2 regions of the Streptomyces sp. NPDC017095 genome follow, and region 2 is predicted to be linked to the other one. Evidence: riboswitches for the same ligand, from Rfam matches in the RefSeq annotation. Region 2 holds a riboswitch; the other holds the start of a gene.

Region 1 (7,603 bases), on a different contig from region 2:
CGCCTTCGGACGACGTAACAAGAGGGAGCACAGGGCAAGCAGTCGCACATGCTCTGATCAGGCAGAACATCACTGGGCAGTATGACCAGGCACCACGCAGCACGATCGCTCACGGTCTCGTAATGCGTAGGTCTCGTGACATGGCCGCGTGTGGCCAGCTGCGTGCCCCACGATAAGGCGGCATGGCCCCTCGGAGGCGGCGCAAACCATCTCAAGAGCAAGGCGCAGCGGGGACATCCCAGGGAGGTCCCCGGGACTCTCCGTCACGTTAGCAGGGAAGGCCCCGACAGCGCTGAAAGTTGCGAACGCGCTGGTCAGGGCCTGTTCCCCTAGCACTCGATGATGTTCACCGCGAGCCCGCCGCGCGCCGTCTCCTTGTACTTCACGCTCATGTCCGCGCCGGTCTCCTTCATCGTCTTGATGACCTTGTCCAGGGACACCTTGTGGGAGCCGTCGCCGCGCATCGCCATCTTCGCGGCCGTGACCGCCTTCACCGCGGCCATGCCGTTGCGCTCGATGCACGGGATCTGCACCAGGCCGCCGACCGGGTCGCAGGTCAGGCCCAGGTTGTGCTCCATGCCGATCTCGGCCGCGTTCTCCACCTGCTCCGGGGAGCCGCCCAGCACCTCGGCGAGCGCGCCCGCCGCCATGGAGCAGGCGGAGCCGACCTCGCCCTGGCAGCCGACCTCGGCGCCGGAGATGGAGGCGTTCTCCTTGAAGAGCATGCCGATCGCGCCGGCGGCGAGGAGGAAGCGGACCACGCCGTCCTCGTCCGCGCCCGGCACGAAGTTGATGTAGTAGTGCAGGACCGCCGGGATGATGCCGGCCGCGCCGTTGGTCGGGGCCGTCACGACCCGGCCGCCGGCCGCGTTCTCCTCGTTCACGGCCATGGCGTAAAGCGTGATCCACTCCATGGCGTGGGCCAGCGGGTCGCCCTCGGCGCGTAGCTGGCGGGCCGAGACGGCGGCGCGGCGGCGGACCTTCAGACCGCCGGGCAGGATGCCCTCCCGGGACATGCCGCGCTGGACGCAGGCGCGCATCACCCGCCAGATCTCCAGCAGGCCGGCGCGGATCTCCTCCTCGGTGCGCCAGGCCCGCTCGTTCTCCAGCATCAGCGAGGAGATGGACAGGCCCGTCTCCTTGGTCAGGCGCAGCAGCTCGTCGCCCGTGCGGAACGGGTACTTCAGGACCGTGTCGTCCAGCTTGATCCGGTCCGCGCCGACCGCGTCCTCGTCCACGACGAAGCCGCCGCCGACCGAGTAGTACGTCTTGGCCAGCAGCTCGGTCCCGGAGGCGTCGTACGCCCGGACCGTCATGCCGTTGGCGTGGTACGGCAGGGCCTGGCGGCGGTGCAGGACCAGGTCGTCGTCGAAGGAGAACGGGATCTCGTGCGTGCCGAGCAGCGACAGCCGGCCCGCCCGCTTGATCGTCTCCACCCGCGCGTCGGCGCCCTCCACGTCCACCGTGCGCGGCGAGGCGCCCTCCAGGCCGAGCAGCACCGCCTTCGGGGTGCCGTGGCCGTGGCCGGTGGCGCCGAGCGAGCCGTACAGCTCGCAGCGCACGGCCGCGACGGAGCCGAGCAGATCCTCGTTGCGCAGCCGGCGGGCGAACATCCGCGCCGCGCGCATCGGGCCGACCGTGTGGGAGCTGGACGGGCCGATGCCGATCGAGAACAGGTCGAAGACCGAGATGGCCACGGGTGACTCCTCAAGACGGGATGGTGCGATGGGGTGGTGCACCGGGGTGGTACGGGGCGCGGGCACCGCGCACGCCGGGTTCTTCCCGTGTGCGCGGCGCCTCGCGAAAGGCGGCCTACTTGTTCAGACCGGGGTACAGCGGGTGCTTGTCGGCGAGCGCCTTGACGCGCGCCTTGAGCGCCTCGGCGTCGAACTCCGGCTTCAGCGTCTCGGCGATCACGTCCGCGACCTCGGCGAAGTCCTCGGCCGTGAAGCCGCGGGTGGCCAGGGCCGGCGTACCGATGCGCAGGCCGGAGGTGACCATCGGCGGGCGCGGGTCGTCCGGGACGGCGTTGCGGTTGACCGTGATGCCGACCTCGTGCAGCCGGTCCTCGGCCTGCTGCCCGTCCAGCTCGGAAGCGCGCAGGTCGACCAGGATCAGGTGCACGTCCGTACCGCCGGAGAGCACGTTGACCCCGGCCTCGCGGGCGTCGGCGGCCGTCAGCCGCTCGGCGAGGATGCGGGCACCCTCCACCGTGCGGCGCTGGCGCTCCTTGAACTCCTCGCTCGCCGCGACCTTGAAGGAGACCGCCTTGGCCGCGATCACGTGCTCCAGCGGACCGCCCTGGAAGCCCGGGAAGACGGAGGAGTTCAGCTTCTTCGCGAACTCCTTGCGCGCGAGGATGATGCCGCCGCGCGGGCCGCCCAGCGTCTTGTGCGTGGTGGAGGTGACCACGTCCGCGTACGGCACCGGGTTGGGGTGCAGACCGGCGGCGACCAGGCCGGCGAAGTGCGCCATGTCGACCCACAGGTACGCGCCGGTCTCGTCGGCGATCCGGCGGAACTCGGCGAAGTCGAGCCGGCGCGGGTACGCCGACCAGCCGGCGATGATCACCTTGGGGCGGTGCTCCTTGGCGAGCCGCTCGACCTCGGCCATGTCGACCAGGCCGGTCGCGGCGTCCACGTGGTAGGCGACCACGTCGAACTGCTTGCCGGAGAAGTTCAGCCGCATCCCGTGGGTCAGGTGGCCGCCGTGCGCGAGGTCCAGGCCGAGGATGGTGTCCCCGGGCTGGGCCAGCGCGAACAGGGCCGCCTGGTTCGCGGAGGCACCGGAGTGGGGCTGCACGTTGGCGTACTCGGCGCCGAACAGCTCCTTGACCCGGTCGATGGCGATCTGCTCGGCGACGTCGACGTGCTCGCAGCCGCCGTAGTAGCGGCGGCCCGGGTAGCCCTCGGCGTACTTGTTGGTGAGGACCGAGCCCTGGGCCTCCATGACCGCGAGCGGCGCGAAGTTCTCGGAGGCGATCATCTCCAGCGTCGACTGCTGGCGCTCCAGCTCGGCGCCGACCGCGGCGGCGATCTCCGGGTCCAGCTCGTGCAGGGGTGTGTTCAGGACAGTCATGGGGCTACGACTCCTCAGCCGGCGGTGAAGGCGGTGTACTCGTCCGCGGAGAGCAGCTCGGCCGGCTCGTCCGTGATGCGTACCTTGAACAGCCAGCCGCCCTCGAAGGGCACGGAGTTCACCAGCGACGGGTCGTTGACGACGTCCTCGTTGACCTCGGTGACCTCACCGGTGACCGGCGAGTACAGATCGGAGACCGACTTCGTCGACTCCAGCTCGCCGCAGGTCTCGCCCGCGGACACGGTGGAGCCGGCCTCGGGGAGCTGGACGAAGACGACATCGCCGAGCGCGTTGGCCGCGTGCTCCGTGATGCCGACCGTCGCGACGCCGTCCGCGGTGGCCGACAGCCACTCGTGCTCCTTGCTGTAGCGCAGCTGCTGGGGGTTGCTCATGGCCTGAATTCTCCTGTACGCGCGGGAGTGATGGTGACGGGGGACTACGGAAACCGCTGGTGGGCGGGTGAATGTGCGCAGGCTCACGCGACGGCGCGGGACCGGGGTCCCACGGCCGTGGCCGGCCGGTTACTTCCGGCGCTTGTAGAACGGCAGCGCCACGACCTGGTACGGCTCGTGGGTGCCCCGGATGTCCACGCCGACGCCCTCGGTGCCCGGGGCGGCGTGCGCCGCGTCGACGTAGGCCATGGCGATCGGCTTGCCCAGGGTGGGGGAGGGGGCGCCGGAGGTGACCTCGCCGATCACCTCGCCGCCGGCCACGACGGCGTACCCGGCGCGCGGCACCCGGCGGCCCTCGGCGGCCAGGCCGACCAGCACCCGCGGCGGGTTCTCCTCGGCCCGGACGGCGGCCCGCTCCAGCGCCGCGCGGCCCACGAAGTCGCCCTCCTTCTCGAACTTCACCACCCGGCCGAGGCCGGCGTCGAAGGGGGTCAGGGAGGTGGTCAGCTCGTGCCCGTACAGCGGCATGCCGGCCTCCAGGCGCAGCGTGTCCCGGCAGGACAGCCCGCACGGGACCAGCCCGGCGCCCTCGCCGGCCTTGGTCAGCGCCTGCCACAGCTCCACGGCGTGCTCCGGCCGCACGAACAGCTCGAAGCCGTCCTCGCCGGTGTAGCCGGTGCGGGCGATCAGCGCCGGGACGCCCGCGACCGTGCCGGGCAGGCCGGCGTAGTACTTCAGGCCGTCCAGGTCGGCGTCGGTCAGGGACTTCAGGATGCCGGGGGACTCCGGGCCCTGGACGGCGAGCAGCGCGTAGGCGTCCCGGTCGTCGCGGACCTCGGCGGCGAAGCCGGCCGCGCGCTCGGTGAGCGCGTCCAGCACCACCTGGGCGTTGGAGGCGTTGGCCACGACCAGGTACTCGGTCTCGGCCAGCCGGTAGACGATCAGGTCGTCCAGGATGCCGCCGTCGTCCTGGCAGATCATGGTGTAGCGGGCGCGGCCGGCCCCCACGGTGGCGATGTTGCCGACCAGCGCGTGGTTCAGGAACGCGGCGGCCTCGGCTCCGGTGACGGTGATCTCGCCCATGTGGGAGAGGTCGAACAGACCGGCCCGGGTCCGCACGGCCAGGTGCTCGTCGCGCTCGGAGCCGTAGCGCAGGGGCATGTCCCAGCCGGCGAAGTCGGTCATCGTCGCGCCCAGCGAGCGGTGCACGGCGTCGAGCGCGGTGTGACGGAGTTCGGTACTGCTCATCGGTCGGTCGTCTCCCAGGCAGAAGGGACGGGCGAGGAACGTTCCTCCCCATCTGTCATCGGAACCTGAGAGGTTCGCCTGGACCGCCACGGGGACGGTCACGGCTTGCACCTTGGGTGGGACCGCCGGATACGGCGGCCCGCTTTTCAGATGTGCCTCGCCCGCGCGGTAACGGGGCCTGAGAGATTCAAGGGAGGGACTTGCTCCTTCGGCGTCCCAGGGGCCCGGGGGGCCTGGGAACTCTCCCGCGCGGATTCAAACGGCCGGTATGCAGTTGGCGGGCTCATCATTGCACGCCGCACCCCGGCCAGCCAGAGCCCACTGATCGTGACCGGTCCGTGGCCGTACGCGCACACATCGCGGACCGTTGCCCATTACCTTCTCTTTACATACAACGGGCATGGAGACCACCGAGCCCACTGGGGAGGACGATCAGGGTGCACAGGACCTCGGCCCACACCGCCCACGCCGGCCTGACGATGCCGGCGCAGCCCTCCGCCGCGGCCCGGGGACGCGGCGCCGGCCGTCCCGCGCCGGCCGTCCGCGATCTGCGCGACCGCGCGGGCCGCAGCCCGCACGCCCTGCTCTTCGGCCCCCGCGACCTGGTCGTGGTCACCGGCCTGCCCGGCAGCGGCAAGTCCACCCTGATGCACCGCGCGGTCGCCGGCCCCCGCGTCGACTCCCAGGACACCCGCGACCGCTGGGCCGCCCGCGTCCCCGGCCTGCTGCCCTACGCCCTGTACCGCCCGCTGGTCCGCCTCGCCCACTACGCCGCGCTGCGCCGGGCCCTGCGCGACGGCGGGGGAGTCGTCGTGCACGACTGCGGCACCCAGCCCTGGGTGCGCGCCTGGCTGGCCCGCGCGGCCCGGCGCCGGGGCGGCACCCTGCACCTGCTCCTGCTCGACGTCAGCCCCGGCACCGCCCGGCAGGGCCAGCGCGAGCGCGGCCGGGGCGTCTCCCGCTACGCCTTCCGCCGTCACCGCCGGGCCACCGCCCGGCTGCTGCGCGCGGCGGAGCGGGGCGAACTGCCCGACGGCTGCGGCACGGCCGTGCTGCTGGACCGGGACGCGGCGGACGTCCTGGGCCGGGTGGGCTTCGCCCGGTGAGGGACTGTCACCGCCACCCGCTAGCCTTCTCGCACACGACAGCGGTTCCCAGCAGGCGGTAGGCACATGGACTTCCCGGCGGACCTTCCCGCGGACTTCCCGGCACAGGCACACCCCCAGCCGCACGGCGGCTGGCCCGGCAACGAGCTGGAGGAGGTGCTGTCGGCGTCCCTCGGCGTCCCCACGGCGGGCGGCCGGATCATCGAGGTCCTCGGCCGCAGCCTGCTGTGGGTCCCGCTGCCCGGCGGCGGCGGCCCGGACAGCGTCCCGCTGGACCTGCCGACGCTGGACCTCGGCGGCCAGGCGTACGTCCCGGTGTTCAGCTCCGAGGAACAACTGCGCCAGGTGGCCGGTCCCCACATGGCGTACACCATCGCCCCGGCGGTGGAGTTCGCCCGCGGCCTGCCCGCGCAGGTCGGCATCGCCGTCAACCCCGAGGGCGTGGTGGGCATACCGCTGCCGCCCGCGGCCGTGGCCGAGCTGTGCCGGGCGGGCCGCACCCCGCTCGACGGCCCCGGCACCGGCGGCCGGGTCCGCCTCTTCGAGCCGGACTGGCAGGACGACCCGGTCGACTTCCTCGCCGCCGCCTCCGCCGAGTTCGACACCACCGGCGTGGTGCTCACCGCCCGCCGCTGCCTCGCCGTCGTCGAGACGGGCGAGCCGGTGATGTTCGTGGGCGTGGAACTCTCCCAGTGGGAGGGCGACCTGCGCGCCCGCCCCCTGGAGGCCCTCGGCCGGGCCCTCGGCCGGGTCCCGGTCACCTGGCCGGTCAACCTCGTCCTCCTGGACGTCACCGACGACCCGGTGGCCACCTGGCTGAAGGCCAACGTGCACCCCTTCTACCGGAACGGCCACTGAACCGGGCCCTCCACGGGGGCGCGGGGCACGCGCGAGAACCCCGCCACCCACCCGCACCGGCGCGCGACGCCACGGGCCCGGCGCTGCCGGGCGCATAAGCTGTGCTCACACGCCGGGTCATGAAGAAGAAGGGGCACACCAGGTGAGCGCGAGCCACAGCGGCGGCGTCGAGCACATGCTGCGCCAGGTCACGCCCGGACGCTACGACGCCTACGAGGCCCTGCTGCGCGCCCTCGCCATCCCCTCCGCCGGCCAGATCTGGATGCTGCTGTGGCACGGCCAGGCCGGCTCCCCGGACGCCCAGTACGGGACGATGGAGGTGGAGGGCTTCCCCTACGCCCCCTGTGTGACCTCCGCCCAGGAACTGTCGGCCAGCGGCTGGAACCGTTCCTACGAGGTGGCCGACGGCCTGGACGTGGCCCGCACCCTCTACCCCGACCACTACGGCCTCTGGCTCAACCCGCACGCCCCGGGCGGCGGCGTCGGCATCCCCTGGCTGGATCTGCGCCGCATCGCCACCGGTCTGGACCGCCAGCCCGCCGGGCCGCTGCGGCTGTCGGAACCCGGCATCGAGATCCCGCAGTTCTACGCGCTGCTCGCGCAGAACGCGCACCGCACCCCCGCGCTGCGCTCGCTGCGCCGCGCCTGGGTGCAGCCCGCGCTCGGCGCGCCGTACCTCGCCATCGGCCTGGAGGTGTACGACGCCTCGCCCGCCGCGGTGGACTCGGTGCGGGCGATGATGCAGCAGTCCGTCGGCGCGGTCCCGGAGGGGCTGCCGGTGTCGACGGTCGCGATGAGCGACGACTACGACCCGGTGGTGATGTGGATGCGGGCCAACGCGCGCCCCTTCTACGACCGCGAGGCGCATGCCCCCGCGCCCCACCCGCAGCTCCAGGCCCCGCCGTCCGCCGGCTACGGCTA
Region 2 (7,603 bases):
GGGGTGCGGAACCCCTGAACCCCGGGGCCTCCGGGCGGCCGGATCGGGCACCTGTTCCCGGCCCGACTACCCAAACGTCCCGGGCACCGCCTAGGGTTGCTGTGTGAACGAGCTCGATGTCGTAGGTGTCCGGGTCGAAATGCCCTCCAACCAACCGATCGTGCTCCTGCGCGAAGTGGGAGGCGACCGTTACCTCCCGATCTGGATCGGGCCGGGGGAGGCGACGGCGATCGCCTTCGCCCAGCAGGGCATGGCCCCCGCGCGGCCGCTGACCCACGACCTGTTCAAGGACGTGCTGGAAGCCGTCGGCCAGGAGCTGACCGAAGTACGCATCACCGACCTGCGGGAAGGCGTCTTCTACGCGGAACTGGTGTTCGCCAGCGGGGTCGAGGTCAGCGCCCGCCCCTCCGATGCCATAGCGCTCGCCCTGCGCACCGGCACGCCGATCTACGGCAGTGACACGGTGCTGGACGACGCGGGCATCGCGATCCCGGACGAGCAGGAGGACGAGGTGGAGAAGTTCCGCGAGTTCCTCGACCAGATCTCGCCCGAGGACTTCGGCACCAGCAGCCAGTGAGACACCAGGAGCCGGTGAGACACCGGCAGGCGCTGAGCCGCCGCGCCGCAGTCGGCCAGGCGCGCGGCCGGCCTCCGGACCGGAGTTTTTCCCGGTATGGGCGGCGGCGCCGCGGGTCCGGCGCCCCGGCAATTGCCTCCGGCCGGTGAGAGCGTCCTACGGCCCGCCGCGAGGGCATTCGGCTAGCCTTTCCCCGCGGTGGGGCACGGGAAACCACTCCTAGGGTGATTATCACTCGGCGTGCCGAGTGTGGCGATCGTTGACGCACCCCTGGTGACTGCCTACCGTCGAGAAGGCAGGTCAAGGACGGAGGTCGGCGTGAGAACCAGCGGCGACGGTACGGCTGGGGGTGCCCCCGGACGCGGTTTCGGGGAGAGCGGTCCGTACCCGCCCCCGAACGCGCGGCTGCGTCCCGGCGCGGGACATGCCCATCCCGGCGGCGCGGTGGAGCACGCTCCGCAGCTTCCGACGGCGGTGCCGAACGGCGGAGGGGTGGCGTCCATGACGTCCGAGCAGATCGGCTACCGCGGGCCCACGGCCTGCGCTGCCGCCGGAATCACCTATCGGCAGCTCGACTACTGGGCCCGCACCGGCCTGGTCGAGCCCAGCGTGCGCCCGGCCTACGGGTCGGGCACCCAGCGGCTCTACAGCTTCCGGGACGTCGTCGTCCTGAAGATCGTGAAGCGGTTCCTGGACACCGGGGTGTCGCTGCAGAACATCCGCACGGCCGTGCAGCACCTGAGGGAACGCGGTTTCCGCGACCTGGAGCGGATGACCCTGATGAGCGACGGGGCCACCGTGTACGAGTGCTCCTCGCCGGACGAGGTCCACGCCCTGCTCCAGGGCGGCCAGGGCATCTTCGGGATCGCCGTCGGCGTGGTGTGGCGGGACGTGGAGAGCGCCCTCTCCCAGCTGCACGGCGAGCGCATCGACACCGGCGAGACCCTCGTCGGGCACAACCCCGCGGACGAGCTGGCGCGACGCCGCAACCGGGCGGTCTGACCGCCGGACCGGCCGGGGGCGCCCCGGCACCGCGGCCGTTGTCAGTGCCGTGGTGCAGCATCGGAGATGTGAGAAACGCGCCCACGATCCTGCATCTCGACATGGATGCCTTCTTCGCCTCGGTGGAGCAGGCGTCCAAACCGAGCCTGCGCGGGAAGGCGGTCGTCGTGGGCGGGCTCGGACCGCGCGGTGTGGTGGCCACCGCGTCGTACGAGGCACGGGTGTTCGGGGTCCACTCGGCGATGCCCATGGCGCAGGCCCGCCGGCTGGCGCCCAACGCCGCCTATCTGGTGCCGCGCTTCACGCTGTACCGGGCGATCAGCGAGCAGGTGATGGCGCTGCTGCGGGAGCTGTCGCCGCTGGTGGAGCCGCTGAGCCTGGACGAGGCGTTCGTGGATCTGGAGGCCGGGGGGACGGCCTGGGACGAGGAGTCGGCGCGGCGGGCCGGCGAGAAGCTGCGGAGGGACATCCGGACGGTCACCGGCCTCACCGGATCGGTGGGGCTCGCCGCCTCCAAGATGCTCGCGAAGATCGCCTCGGAGCAGGCCAAGCCGGACGGACTGGTGCTGATCGAGCCGGGCGGCGAGCGGGCGCTGCTGGGGCCGATGCCGGTGCGCACGCTGCCGGGCGTCGGGCCGGCCACCGGCGACCATCTGCGCCGGGCCGGGATCACCACGGTGCAGGAACTGGCCGAGGCGGGGGAGGACGAGCTGGTCCGGCTGCTCGGCAAGGCGCACGGGCAGGCGCTGTACGCGATGGCCCTGGCCCGGGACGAGCGGCCGGTGGTGGCCGAGCGGGAGGCCAAGTCGGTGTCCGTGGAGGACACGTACGACGTGGACATCCACGACCGGGCGCGGGTCGCTCTGGAGGTGCGGCGGCTGGCCGACCGGTGTGTGCGGCGGCTGCGCGGGGCCGGGCTGTCCGGGCGGACCATCGTGCTCAAGGTGCGGCGGTACGACTTCTCGACGCTGACCCGCTCCGAGACGCTCCGGGGGCCCACAGACGACCCGGCGGTCATCCGCGAGGCGGCGGCCCGGCTGCTGGACTCCGTGGACACCACGGGCGGGGTGCGGCTGCTCGGGGTGGGGGTGTCCGGGCTCGCCGACTACACGCAGGAGGACCTGTTCGCGCAGGCGATGCCGGTGCCCCTGGAGGAGGAGCCGGAGGCGGGCGCCGCCGAGTCCGCCGTGGAGCGGCCGGAGCCCGTCGAACGGCAGTGGCGTGCCGGGCAGGACGTACGGCACGCCGAGTACGGACACGGGTGGGTGCAGGGCAGCGGGCTGGGGCGGGTCACCGTGCGGTTCGAGACGCCGCTGTCGGCTCCGGGGCGGGTGCGGACGCTCCCCGTCGCCGACCCCGACCTGGTGGCGGCCGATCCGTTGCCGCTGGTCGCGGATTCCGCCCGCCCGCCCGGCGCCGGGGCGGACGCGTCCGGTCAGACCTCCTCCGAGCCCGCCAGCTTGCCGAAGTCGTGGTCGGGGACCGCGGGGGGTGGGGCCGTATCGAGTCCGTAGTGGTGGTAGAGCTGGAGTTCCTGCTCCGGGGAGAGGTGACGGCCCACGCCGAAGTCGGGGGCGTCCTTGACCAGGGCGCGGTCGAAGGGGACGCGCAGCGTGCCGTCGACGAGTTCGCTCGGTTCCAGCGGGACGAAGGCGTCCCGGGAGAAGAGGCCGGTGCGTATGGCCGCCCACTCGGGCACGCCGGTGGCGTCGTCCAGGTACACCTCGTCGATGGTCCCGATCTTGGTGCCATTGCGGTCGAACACCTTGCGGCCGATCAGGCTGCGCGGATCGATGTCGGTCTGCACGGTCCCGCTCCCTCCACGTGGTCGCGACTCATCCGTCAGCACTACCAAAGAGCACATTCAGGCAGGCGGCCACTCGAAGACCACGGCGTTGACCTCGCTGATAGGCTGACGGCGGCTGCTGACCCCGCGCGGGAGAGTCCTCCGACCACCTCGGAGGCGCCGAAGGAGCAACTCCTCCCCGGAATCTCTCAGGCTCACGTACCGCACGGACGAGGTCACTCTGGAAAGCAGGACGGGCGTCCGACGGCTCCCGTCCTCACCGACGGTGAAAGCCGGTGCCCGCGGGCGTCCGGTGAAGCTCTCAGGTGCAGATGACAGAGGGGGAGGCCGTCGGGGTGCCCGTGCCGGGGCGCCCCTCGCAGGTCGCGTCAGACCAGGAGGCCTCCGCAATGACCGCCCACCGCATTCCGCTCGCCGAGCTCGAAGCGGGCATCCCGTTCGAGCAGCGCCACATCGGGCCCGACCAGGAGGCGCGGGCCAAGATGCTCGCCCAGGTCGGGTACGGCTCGCTCGACGAGCTGACCGCCGCCGCGGTCCCGGATGTGATCAAGAACGCCGACGCCCTGGACCTGCCCGGTGCCCGCACCGAGGCCGAGGTGCTCGCCGAGCTGCGCTCGCTCGCCGACCGCAACCAGGTCCTGGGCTCGATGATCGGCCTGGGCTACCACGGCACCTTCACCCCGCCCGTCATCCTGCGCAACGTCATGGAGAACCCGGCCTGGTACACGGCCTACACGCCGTACCAGCCGGAGATCTCCCAGGGCCGCCTGGAGGCCCTGCTGAACTTCCAGACGATGGTCGCCGAGCTGACCGGCCTGCCCACCTCCGGTGCCTCCCTGCTGGACGAGGGCACGGCCGCCGCCGAGGCGGTGGCCCTGTCCCGGCGCATGGGCAGGAACAAGAAGGGCCTGTTCCTGATCGACGCGGACGCGCTGCCGCAGACCATCGCCGTGATCCGGACGCGCGCCGAGCCGACCGGCGTGGAGGTCGTCGTCGCCGACCTCTCCGCCGGCATCCCGGCCGAGGTCGCCGGGCGCGAGATCAACGGCGTGCTGATCCAGTACCCGGGCGCCTCCGGAGCCGTACGGGACATCAAGCCCGTCATCGACCAGGCGCACGAGCTGGGCGCCCTGGTGACGGTGGCCGCGGACCTGCTCGCCCTGACCCTGCTGACCTCGCCGGGCGAGCTGGGCGCGGACATCGCCGTCGGCACCACCCAGCGCTTCGGCGTGCCGATGGGCTTCGGCGGACCGCACGCCGGCTACATGGCCGTACACGAGAAGTTCGCGCGCAGCCTGCCCGGCCGCCTGGTCGGCGTCTCCGTCGACGCCGACGGGCACCGGGCCTACCGGCTCGCGCTGCAGACCCGTGAGCAGCACATCCGCCGGGAGAAGGCCACCAGCAACATCTGCACCGCGCAGGTGCTGCTCGCCGTCATGGCCGGCATGTACGCCGTCTACCACGGCCCCGAGGGCCTGAGGACGATCGCCCGCCGCACGCACCGCTACGCCACCCTCCTCGCCGCGGGCCTGACGGCCGCCGGTGTGGAGATCGTCCACGGCGCGTACTTCGACACCGTCACCGCGCGGGTGCCCGGCAGGGCCGCCGAGGTCGTCGCCGCGGCCCGGGACAACGGCGTCAACCTGCGGCTCGTCGACGCCGACCACGTCTCCATGGCCTGCGACGAGACGACCGGCCGGGCCCAGCTGGACGCCGTGTGGGCCGCCTTCGGCGCCGACGCCGACATCGAGGCGCTGGACGCGACCGCCGAGGACACCCTGCCCGAGGCGCTGCTGCGCACCGACGACTACCTCACCCACCCGGTCTTCCACCAGCACCGCTCCGAGACCGCGATGCTGCGCTACCTGCGCAGGCTGGCCGACCGGGACTACGCGCTCGACCGCGGCATGATCCCGCTGGGCTCCTGCACCATGAAGCTCAACGCGACCACGGAGATGGAACCGGTCACCTGGCCCGAGTTCGGCCAGCTGCACCCGTTCGCGCCGGCCGAGCAGGCGCAGGGCTACCTCACGCTCATCCGCGAGCTGGAGGAGCGTCTCGCCGAGGTCACCGGCTACGACAAGGTCTCCCTCCAGCCGAACGCCGGTTCGCAGGGCGAGCTGGCCGGCCTGCTCGCCGTACGCGGCTACCACCGTGCCAACGGCGACGAGCAGCGCACCGTCTGTCTGATCCCGTCCTCCGCGCACGGCACCAACGCGGCCAGCGCGGTGATGGCCGGCATGAAGGTCGTCGTCGTCAAGACCGCCGGGGACGGCGAGATCGACGTCGAGGACCTGCGGGCCAAGATCGAGCAGTACCGCGACGAGCTGGCGGTGCTGATGATCACCTACCCGTCGACGCACGGTGTGTTCGAGGAGCACGTCGCCGACATCTGCGCCCGGGTGCACGAGGCCGGCGGCCAGGTGTACGTCGACGGCGCCAACCTCAACGCGCTGGTCGGCCTCGCCAAGCCGGGCCATTTCGGCGGCGACGTCTCCCACCTGAACCTGCACAAGACGTTCTGCATCCCGCACGGCGGCGGCGGTCCGGGCGTCGGCCCGGTCGCGGTCCGCGCGCACCTGGCGCCGTACCTGCCGAACCACCCGCTCCAGCCCGAGGCCGGCCCGGAGACGGGCGTCGGACCGATCTCCGCCGCCCCCTGGGGCAGCGCGGGCATCCTGCCCATCTCCTGGGCGTACGTCCGCCTGATGGGCGGCGAAGGCCTGAAGCGGGCCACCCAGGTCGCCGTGCTCTCGGCGAACTACATCGCCAAGCGCCTGGAGCCGCACTACCCGGTGCTCTACACCGGCCCGGGCGGCCTGGTCGCGCACGAGTGCATCATCGACCTGCGCCCGATCACCAAGGCCACCGGTGTGACCGTGGACGACGTCGCCAAGCGTCTGATCGACTACGGCTTCCACGCGCCGACCATGTCCTTCCCGGTGGCCGGCACGCTGATGATCGAGCCGACCGAGTCGGAGGACCTCACCGAGCTGGACCGTTTCTGCGAGGCCATGATCGCCATCCGTGCGGAGATCGAGAAGGTCGGCTCCGGCGCGTGGCCCGCGGAGGACAACCCGCTGCGGGGCGCCCCGCACACCGCCGCCGCGCTCGGCGGTGAGTGGTCGCACTCCTACAGCCGCGAGGAAGCCGTCTTCCCGGCCGGCGTCTCGGCCGCCGACAAGTACTGGCCGCCGGTGCGCCGCATCGACCAGGCCTTCGGCGACCGCAACCTGGTGTGCTCCTGCCCGCCGCTGGACGCCTACGAGGACTGAGCGAGCCGTAAAGGCAGGCCCCGCCCGGAGGTCCGGGCGGGGCCTTTCCTTCTGGGCCGGGCGGCGGCCCCGGGCTGCCGTCGGAGAGGGGCGGTCCGCTCATCTCGTGTGCCGGGCGGCGGCCCGAGGGCGCCGGTGCGCTCAGGCCGGGTACGCGTGGGTCTGGGCCGCCTTGACCGTCGCCCAGACCGGTGCGCCCGGACGAAGGTCCAGCTCGGCGGCGGCGACCGTCGTCAGGTCCGCCGCGAGCGGCAGCTCACCCGTGAGGTCGGCGCGGATCTGGTCGCCGTGCGTCTCCAGGCCCGCGACCTCGCACCGCCACAGGTTGCGGGCGCTGGCGCCCGAGGGCCGGTCCCGGAACAGGGTCACCGCGGACGGCGGGAACGCCACGAAGACCGGCCCGGACAGCTCCTCCGTGGTCGTGATCGACGGTCCCGCGCCGAGCCGTACGGTGTGCCCGGCAGCCTGTCCCCGGTAGAGGTTGAGGCCGACGAGCCGGGCGATGTAGTCCGTGCGCGGATGCCGGGCGATGCCGGCGGGCGTGCCCGTCTGCACGACCCGGCCGTCCTCCACGACGACCAGCCGGTCCGCCAGGACCATGGCGTCCAGCGGGTCGTGGGTGACCAGGACCGACACCGCCTCGAACTCGGCCAGGTGCCGGCGCAGCCCGGCGCGGACCTCCAGCCGGGTCCGGGCGTCCAGGGCCGCCAGCGGCTCGTCCAGGAGCAGCAGCCGGGGCCGGGTCGCGAGGGCGCGGGCGAGCGCCACGCGCTGGGCCTCGCCGCCGGACAGACGGCGCGGCCTGGTGCCCGCGTGGCCGGCGAGCCCCATGCGGTCCAGCCAGGCCGCGGCCTGGGCGCGGGCCTCGGCCTTGCCCACGCCCCGGCAGCGCGGACCGAAGGCGACGTTGTCCAGGGCGGACAGGTGCGGGAAGAGCAGATA

The links. A riboswitch is a leader RNA that binds a small molecule or an ion and turns the genes downstream of it on or off. The one in region 2 is predicted to bind glycine.
Region 1: another riboswitch for glycine. It lies ahead of gcvT (glycine cleavage system aminomethyltransferase GcvT); the one in region 2 lies ahead of gcvP (aminomethyl-transferring glycine dehydrogenase).

What each region holds. Positions count from the first base shown of each region.
Region 1 is NZ_JBIROU010000010.1:53,021-60,623, forward strand. Features, by position in the region: gene ACH4OA_RS21100 (L-serine ammonia-lyase) at 330-1,697, opposite strand; gene glyA (serine hydroxymethyltransferase) at 1,813-3,078, opposite strand; gene gcvH (glycine cleavage system protein GcvH) at 3,093-3,470, opposite strand; gene gcvT (glycine cleavage system aminomethyltransferase GcvT) at 3,600-4,718, opposite strand; glycine riboswitch at 4,875-4,976, opposite strand; gene ACH4OA_RS21120 (AAA family ATPase) at 5,150-5,824, shown strand; gene ACH4OA_RS21125 (enhanced serine sensitivity protein SseB) at 5,891-6,682, shown strand; gene ACH4OA_RS21130 (enhanced serine sensitivity protein SseB C-terminal domain-containing protein) at 6,858-7,603, shown strand, end outside.
Region 2 is NZ_JBIROU010000028.1:34,333-41,935, reverse strand. Features, by position in the region: gene ACH4OA_RS33640 (MerR family transcriptional regulator) at 1-18, shown strand, start outside; gene ACH4OA_RS33635 (bifunctional nuclease family protein) at 104-577, shown strand; gene ACH4OA_RS33630 (MerR family transcriptional regulator) at 896-1,579, shown strand; gene ACH4OA_RS33625 (DNA polymerase IV) at 1,648-3,093, shown strand; gene ACH4OA_RS33620 (PRC-barrel domain-containing protein) at 3,015-3,386, opposite strand; glycine riboswitch at 3,506-3,600, shown strand; gene gcvP (aminomethyl-transferring glycine dehydrogenase) at 3,776-6,661, shown strand; gene ACH4OA_RS33610 (ABC transporter ATP-binding protein) at 6,803-7,603, opposite strand, start outside.